Linked DNA regions of Pseudoduganella dura. The protein of the gene in region 2 interacts with the protein of the main gene of each other region in a pairwise test. Links are inferred from orthologs where the notes say so. Each region holds a gene or a part of one and is shown on either strand. Other genes may lie near its edges. The genes, in order: lpdA and odhB.

Region 1 (3,203 bases), 460 kb from region 2 along the record:
AAAGCGCGCGATTTGGGCTATTTTTTTCATGTCCGCTCCAACCCTGTCGACTGCCGATTAGTGCTGTACAAGTCCAAATCGAAAGGACGGCATTGCTTGACGAAATCCGGTCAACCTGCGCGCGCGCACCACAGCAAGAAAAACAGCGCTGCCCAATGTGAGCCTTGGCTACTCGCCGTTTCGCCAGCACTGGCACAGCTTCGTGCAGACGACATCATCAAAATTTACTCTGGGCGCATGCAAATCGAGCAGACTTTCCGCGACCTGAAGAATGCCAAATGGGGAATGGCACTGCGACATAGCCAGACTACAAGCCTGCTTCGTCTGGCGGCACTTTTACTAATCGGTGCATTGCTCACTTATGCCTTATGGCTGATCGGCTTAGCGGCACGAGCGGCTGGCTATGAAGTCCACTACGGCAGCCATCCCAAGGCAGGCAGCTGCCTTTCAATCTTCTCGTTGGCAATGCACTGGGTCGACGACTATCGTCGACCCAGACTCTCCCCATCGGCCATCAAATATGCATTTATCGAACTCGTTTCGATGGTCCGCACTTGGGAATTCGAGGGGTAGGCTCAGGGTCTGACCCCGATTTTAGGCAACAAAGCTGATAAAAAACGCCACCCGGAGGTGGCGTTCGGAGACTGCGCAGGCTCGAAGGGATCAGCGCTTGCGCACCGGCGGCAGGTCGGTGCAGACGCCTTCGTACACTTCGGCGGCCATGCCGATCGACTCGCCCAGGGTCGGGTGCGGGTGGATCGTCTTGCCGATGTCGGTGCCGTCGGCGCCCATCTCGATGGCCAGCGCGATCTCGCCAATCATGTCACCGGCGTGCGTGCCGACGATGGTGCCGCCCACGATGCGGTGCGTTTCAGCGTCGAACAGCACTTTCGTGAAGCCTTCGTCGCGGCCGTTGGCCACGGCACGGCCGGAGGCGGCCCACGGGAAGTGGCCCTTCTCGACCTTGATGCCCTTGGCCTTCGCTTCGTCTTCCGTCAGGCCGACCCACGCCACTTCCGGATCGGTGTAGGCGACGGACGGGATCACGGTGGCGTCGAAGTGCGACTTCTGGCCGGCGGCCGCTTCGGCCGCCACGTGGCCTTCGTGCACCGCCTTGTGGGCCAGCATCGGCTGGCCCACAAGGTCGCCGATGGCGAAGATGTGCGGCACGTTGGTGCGCATCTGGCTGTCGACGTTGATGAAGCCGCGGTCGGTCACCTGCACGCCGGCCTTGTCGGCGGCGATCTTCTTGCCGTTCGGGCTGCGGCCCACGGCCACGAGGACCATGTCGTAGATCTGCGGTTCCGGTGCGGTGGCACCGGCTTCGGCGGCTTCGAACGTGACCTTGATGCCTTCCGGCAGCGCTTCCACGCCCACGGTCTTCGTCTTGGTCATGATGTTGTCGAAGCGCGCGGCGTTGTATTTCTGCCAGATCTTCACGGCATCGCGGTCGGCGCCCTGCATCAGGCCATCCATCATCTCGACCACGTCGATGCGCGCACCGAACGTGGAGTACACGGTGGCCATTTCCAGGCCGATGATGCCGCCGCCGATCACCAGCAGGCGTTTCGGGATGAAGCGCAGTTCCAGCGCGCCGGTCGAATCGACGATGCGCGGATCTTCCGGCACGAACGGGAGCTTGACCACGGCGGAACCGGCCGCGATGATCGCCTGCTTGAACTGCACGACCTTCTTCGTGCCGTCCGGGCCGGTGACTTCGATATGGTTCGGGCTGACGAACTGGCCGAGGCCCTGCACCACCTGCACCTTGCGCGCCTTGGCCATGCCGGACAGGCCGCCGGTCATCTTGCCGATCACGCCTTCCTTGTACTTGCGGACTTCATCGATGTCCACTTCCGGCCGGGCGAACTTCACACCGTGCTTGCCCAGGTGCGCCGTCTCGTCGATGACGGAAGCCAGGTGCAGCAGCGCCTTCGACGGGATGCAGCCCACGTTCAGGCACACGCCGCCCAGCGTTGCGTAACGCTCGACGATGATCGTGTTCTGGCCCAGGTCGGCAGCGCGGAACGCGGCCGAGTAGCCGCCGGGTCCGCCGCCCAGCACCATCACGTCGCACTGGATGTCGACATTGCCGGAATACGAGCCCGCGGCAGGCGCGGGACCGGCGGCTGGTGCCGCGGGAGCCGGCACCGCCGGTGCGCCGTACACCGGCGCGGCCTGGCCCGGCGCCTCGCCTTTCTCCGCAGGCGTGGCGACATTCGCCGCCGGAGCCGGGGCCGCCGGCGCCGGAGAAGCGGCGCCGGCCGCCTCTTCCAGCAACAGCAGGGGCGAGCCTTCCGACACCTTGTCGCCCACCTTGAACTTCAGTTCCTTGACCACGCCGCCATGGGTGGCCGGAATCTCCATCGACGCCTTGTCCGATTCCACGGTGGCGATCGACTGGTCGACCTTGATCGTGTCGCCCACCTTGACGATCACCTCGATCACTTCGACTTCCTTGAAGTCGCCGATATTCGGTACTTTTACCTCAACGATGCTCATGTAGCCCTCTCCTTACAGCAGCACTTTGCGCATGTCGCCCAGCACTTCTGCCAGGTAGACTGCGAAGCGGGCACCGGACGCGCCGTCGACCACGCGGTGGTCGTACGACAGCGACAGCGTCATCATCAGGCGCGGCACGAACTGCTTGCCGTCCCACACCGGCTTCATCGAAGCCTTCGACAGGCCGAGGATCGCCACTTCCGGGGCATTCACGATCGGCGTGAAGTGCGAGCCGCCGATGCCGCCCAGCGACGAGATCGTGAACGTGGCGCCCTGCATGTCGGCCGGTTTCAGCTTGCCTTCGCGCGCCGCCAGCGACAGTTCGGTCATTTCGCGGGCGATCTGCGACACGCTCTTCTGGTCGGCATTCTTCACCACCGGTACCACCAGGCCTTGCGGCGTATCGGCCGCGAAGCCGATGTTGTAGTACTTCTTCAGGATCAGGTTCTCGCCCTTCGCATCCAGCGAAGAGTTGAACGCCGGGTACTTCTTCAGCGCCGCGGCGGATGCCTTGATGACGAAGGCCAGCATCGTCAGCTTGGCGGCATCCTTGTTCTTCGCGTTGGCGTTGTTGGTATCGACACGGAACGCTTCCAGGTCGGTGATGTCCGCATCCTCGAACTGCGTCACGTGCGGGATCATCACCCAGTTGCGGTGCAGGTTCGGGCCGGAGATCTTCTTGATGCGCGGCAGCGGCTGCA
Region 2 (3,219 bases):
TCGGCGCCGGCGGCACCGCCGAACGCGGCGCGGCCGTGGAAGAAGGTGACCTTGTTTTTCTTGAACAGGAACAGGATGCCGTCGTTGTTCTGCTTGACGACGGTGTTCTTGCGCTTGAGCATCTGCGGCAGGTTCAGCGACAGGCCGGCAACGTCGATGCCGTGATCCTTGAACGCGTGACCTGCATGCTCGAAGTGCTCGGACGATTGCAGCAGCGCCTTCGACGGGATGCAGCCGACGTTGGTGCAGGTGCCGCCGGGGGCCGGGCCGCCCTTCTCGTTGGCCCACTCATCGATACATGCCACGGAAAAGCCCAGCTGCGCCGCGCGGATTGCCGCGATATAGCCGCCGGGGCCGGCGCCGATCACCACTACGTCGAATTGTTTGTTGCTCATGTCATTTCCCAATTATGTCGCCTCCCGGCAGAGACTCCTCTACCGGGACGAATATCCACAACAGAATGTAAATCACCAGCCCGAACCCGAACGACACCGTGAACAGCACGAAGACGAGGCGCCAGATCCACGAAGCGACACCGGAAACCTTTGCAAGACCGCCGCACACGCCGCCCAGCCAGCGGTCGGCAAGGGAGCGGCGCAGCCGCGAGAACTCGCTGGCCAGGTCGCCGTTGCCGGCACCGGCCGCGTGGCCCGGTGCGGCATCGAGCAGGCGCTCCTTGGCGCGGGCGAATTCAGCGTCGGTCAGCGCGCCGGCCTGGTGCAGCTCGTGCAGGCGCTTGATTTCGTCGGAGATGCTCATGGTTGACTCCCAGGTCGGGAGGCAGTCCCGATAGCCGGTAACTGCCAGAGATCATCCGGCCAAAACCGGTGTCTGACACCTGAAGGTGTCAGACACCAGGCCATGGCCGCGGGCTCCGGTCGGCTGCCAGGCATTCCGGCAGCCGGTGATTTACCTACGCTTCCGAATTACAGGTCCAGCAGCAGGCGCGATGGATCTTCCAGCGCTTCCTTCATCGCCACCAGGCCCAGCACGGCTTCACGGCCGTCGATGATGCGGTGGTCGTACGACATGGCCAGGTAGTTCATCGGGCGGATGACGATCTGGCCGTCCTCGACCACGGCACGGTCCTTGGTCGCGTGCACGCCCAGGATCGCCGACTGCGGCGGGTTGATGATCGGGGTCGACAGCATCGAGCCGAACGTACCGCCGTTCGAGATCGAGAACGTGCCGCCGGTCAGGTCGTCCAGCGTCAGCTTGCCGTCCTTGGCCTTGGCGCCGAATTCGCCGATCTTCTTCTCGATCTCGGCGATCGACATCTGGTCGGCGTTGCGCAGGATCGGCACCACCAGGCCGCGCGGCGAACCGACGGCGATACCGATGTCGAAATAGCCGTGGTAGACGATGTCGTTACCGTCGACCGAGGCGTTGATGATCGGGTACTTCTTCAGCGCGGCAACGGCGGCCTTGACGAAGAACGACATGAAGCCCAGCTTCACGCCGTGTTCCTTCTCGAACTTGTCCTTGTACTTGTTGCGCAGGTCCATCACCGGCTTCATGTTCACCTCGTTGAAGGTGGTCAGGATGGCGTTGGTGGATTGCGATTCGACCAGGCGCTCGGCGATACGGGCGCGCAGGCGGCTCATCGGCACGCGCTCTTCCGGACGGTCGCCCAGGTTCAGACTGACCGGTGCGGCGATCTTCTGCAGGGCCGGCTTGGCGGCGGCAGGCGCGGCAGCCGGAGCGGCTGGCTTGGCGGGTGCGGAAGCGGCCAGGGCATCGCCCTTGGTCACGCGGCCATCCTTGCCGGAGCCGGACACGTCGGTCGCCGACAGGCCTTTTTCGGACAGGATCTTGGCGGCGGCCGGCATGGCCACGTCGCCCTTGGCGCCACCCGTGGCGGCGGCGGCTGCCGGTGCCGGGGTCGGCGCGGCTTCGGCGGAAACCGGTGCTGCCGTAACTGGAACTGGTGAAACCTTGGCGGTAGCTTCGGTGTCGATGATGGCGATCACCTGGTCGGCGACGACAGTGGCGCCGTCGTTCTGGATGATCTGCACGATCACGCCGGCGGCAGGTGCCGGCAGTTCAAGGACCACTTTGTCGGTTTCGATATCGATCAGGTTTTCATCGCGCGCGACGGTGTCGCCCAGCCGCTTGTGCCAGGCCAGCAGGGTCGCTTCGGCGACGGATTCCGACAGTTGTGGAACTTTGACTTCGATTTGTGCCATGTATTACTCCGTGAATTCGATTATGCGTAGCCGTCGCGCGGCAGGGTCGCGAAGACCCGCCGGAACCGCGCGACTTGCCGTGTTTTACTTGGTCAGGATGAAGCCCTTGAGCTTCGAGAACGCCGTCTCCAGCAGTTCTTTCTGCTGGGCGTAATGCTTGTCGTAGTAGCCGACAGCCGGCGACGCGGAAGCGGGACGGCCGGCATACGCCAGGCGCTGGCCCGCATCCATCGACTCGAAGATGTTGTGCTGGATCTGGAACCATGGACCCTGGTTCTGCGGCTCGTCCTGCGCCCACACTACTTCGGTCAGTGCCGGGAACTTCTTCAGTTCGGCGGCGAAGGCCTTGTGCGGGAACGGGTACAGCTGTTCGACACGGATGATCGCCGTATCGGTCTGGCCGCGGGTCTTGCGGGCATTGGCGAGGTCGTAATACACCTTGCCGGAGCAGGCGATCACGCGCTTGACCTTCTTCGCATCGATCTTGTCGTCCACTTCGCCGATCACGGTCTGGAACGCACCTTTCGCCAGGTCGGACAGCGGCGAACCGGCATCCTTGTTGCGCAGCAGCGATTTCGGGGTCATCACGACCAGCGGCTTGCGGAACTGGCGCACCATCTGGCGGCGCAGCAGGTGGAAGATCTGCGCGGCCGTCGTCGGCTGCGCCACCTGCATGTTGTTCTCGGCGCACAGCTGCAGGAAGCGTTCAGGACGGGCGGAGGAGTGCTCCGGACCCTGGCCTTCGTAACCGTGCGGCAGCAGCATCACCAGGCCGGAAGCGCGGCCCCATTTCACTTCGCCGGAGCTGATGAACTGGTCGATCACGACCTGGGCACCGTTGACGAAGTCGCCGAACTGGGCTTCCCAGATCGTCAGCGTGTTCGGCTCGGCGGTCGAGTAACCGTATTCGAAGCCCAGCACCGCTTCTTCCGACAGCACGGAGTCGATCACGGTGAACGGCGCCTGGTTCTCGGAGATGTTCTGCAGCGGCACGTAGGTGCCGGCATCCCAGCGTTCGCGGTTCTGGTCGTGC

Evidence for each region.
Region 1: the proteins of odhB (region 2) and lpdA interact in binary tests that used the Escherichia coli proteins (3 or more experiments, as listed by UniProt). The link is inferred for Pseudoduganella dura from one-to-one orthologs.

The regions. Positions count from the first base shown.
Region 1 is NZ_WNWM01000002.1:4,419,774-4,422,976, reverse strand. The notes cover bases 84-2,969. They hold lpdA (dihydrolipoyl dehydrogenase), read right to left. Parts: upstream 2,503-2,969; coding sequence 664-2,502; downstream 84-663. Other genes in these bases: aceF (dihydrolipoyllysine-residue acetyltransferase), read right to left, coding at 2,515-2,969; GJV26_RS19295 (IS4 family transposase), read left to right, coding at 84-573. In the rest of the region: more of GJV26_RS19295, read left to right, coding at 1-83; more of aceF, read right to left, coding at 2,970-3,203. UniProt on the Escherichia coli protein: Lipoamide dehydrogenase is a component of the glycine cleavage system as well as of the alpha-ketoacid dehydrogenase complexes.
Region 2 is NZ_WNWM01000002.1:4,880,192-4,883,410, reverse strand. What follows is about bases 57-2,958. They hold odhB (2-oxoglutarate dehydrogenase complex dihydrolipoyllysine-residue succinyltransferase), read right to left. Parts: upstream 2,187-2,958; coding sequence 927-2,186; downstream 57-926. Other genes in these bases: GJV26_RS21360 (2-oxoglutarate dehydrogenase E1 component), read right to left, coding at 2,271-2,958; GJV26_RS21370 (PspC domain-containing protein), read right to left, coding at 397-759; lpdA (dihydrolipoyl dehydrogenase), read right to left, coding at 57-395. In the rest of the region: more of lpdA, read right to left, coding at 1-56; more of GJV26_RS21360, read right to left, coding at 2,959-3,219. UniProt on the Escherichia coli protein: E2 component of the 2-oxoglutarate dehydrogenase (OGDH) complex which catalyzes the second step in the conversion of 2-oxoglutarate to succinyl-CoA and CO(2).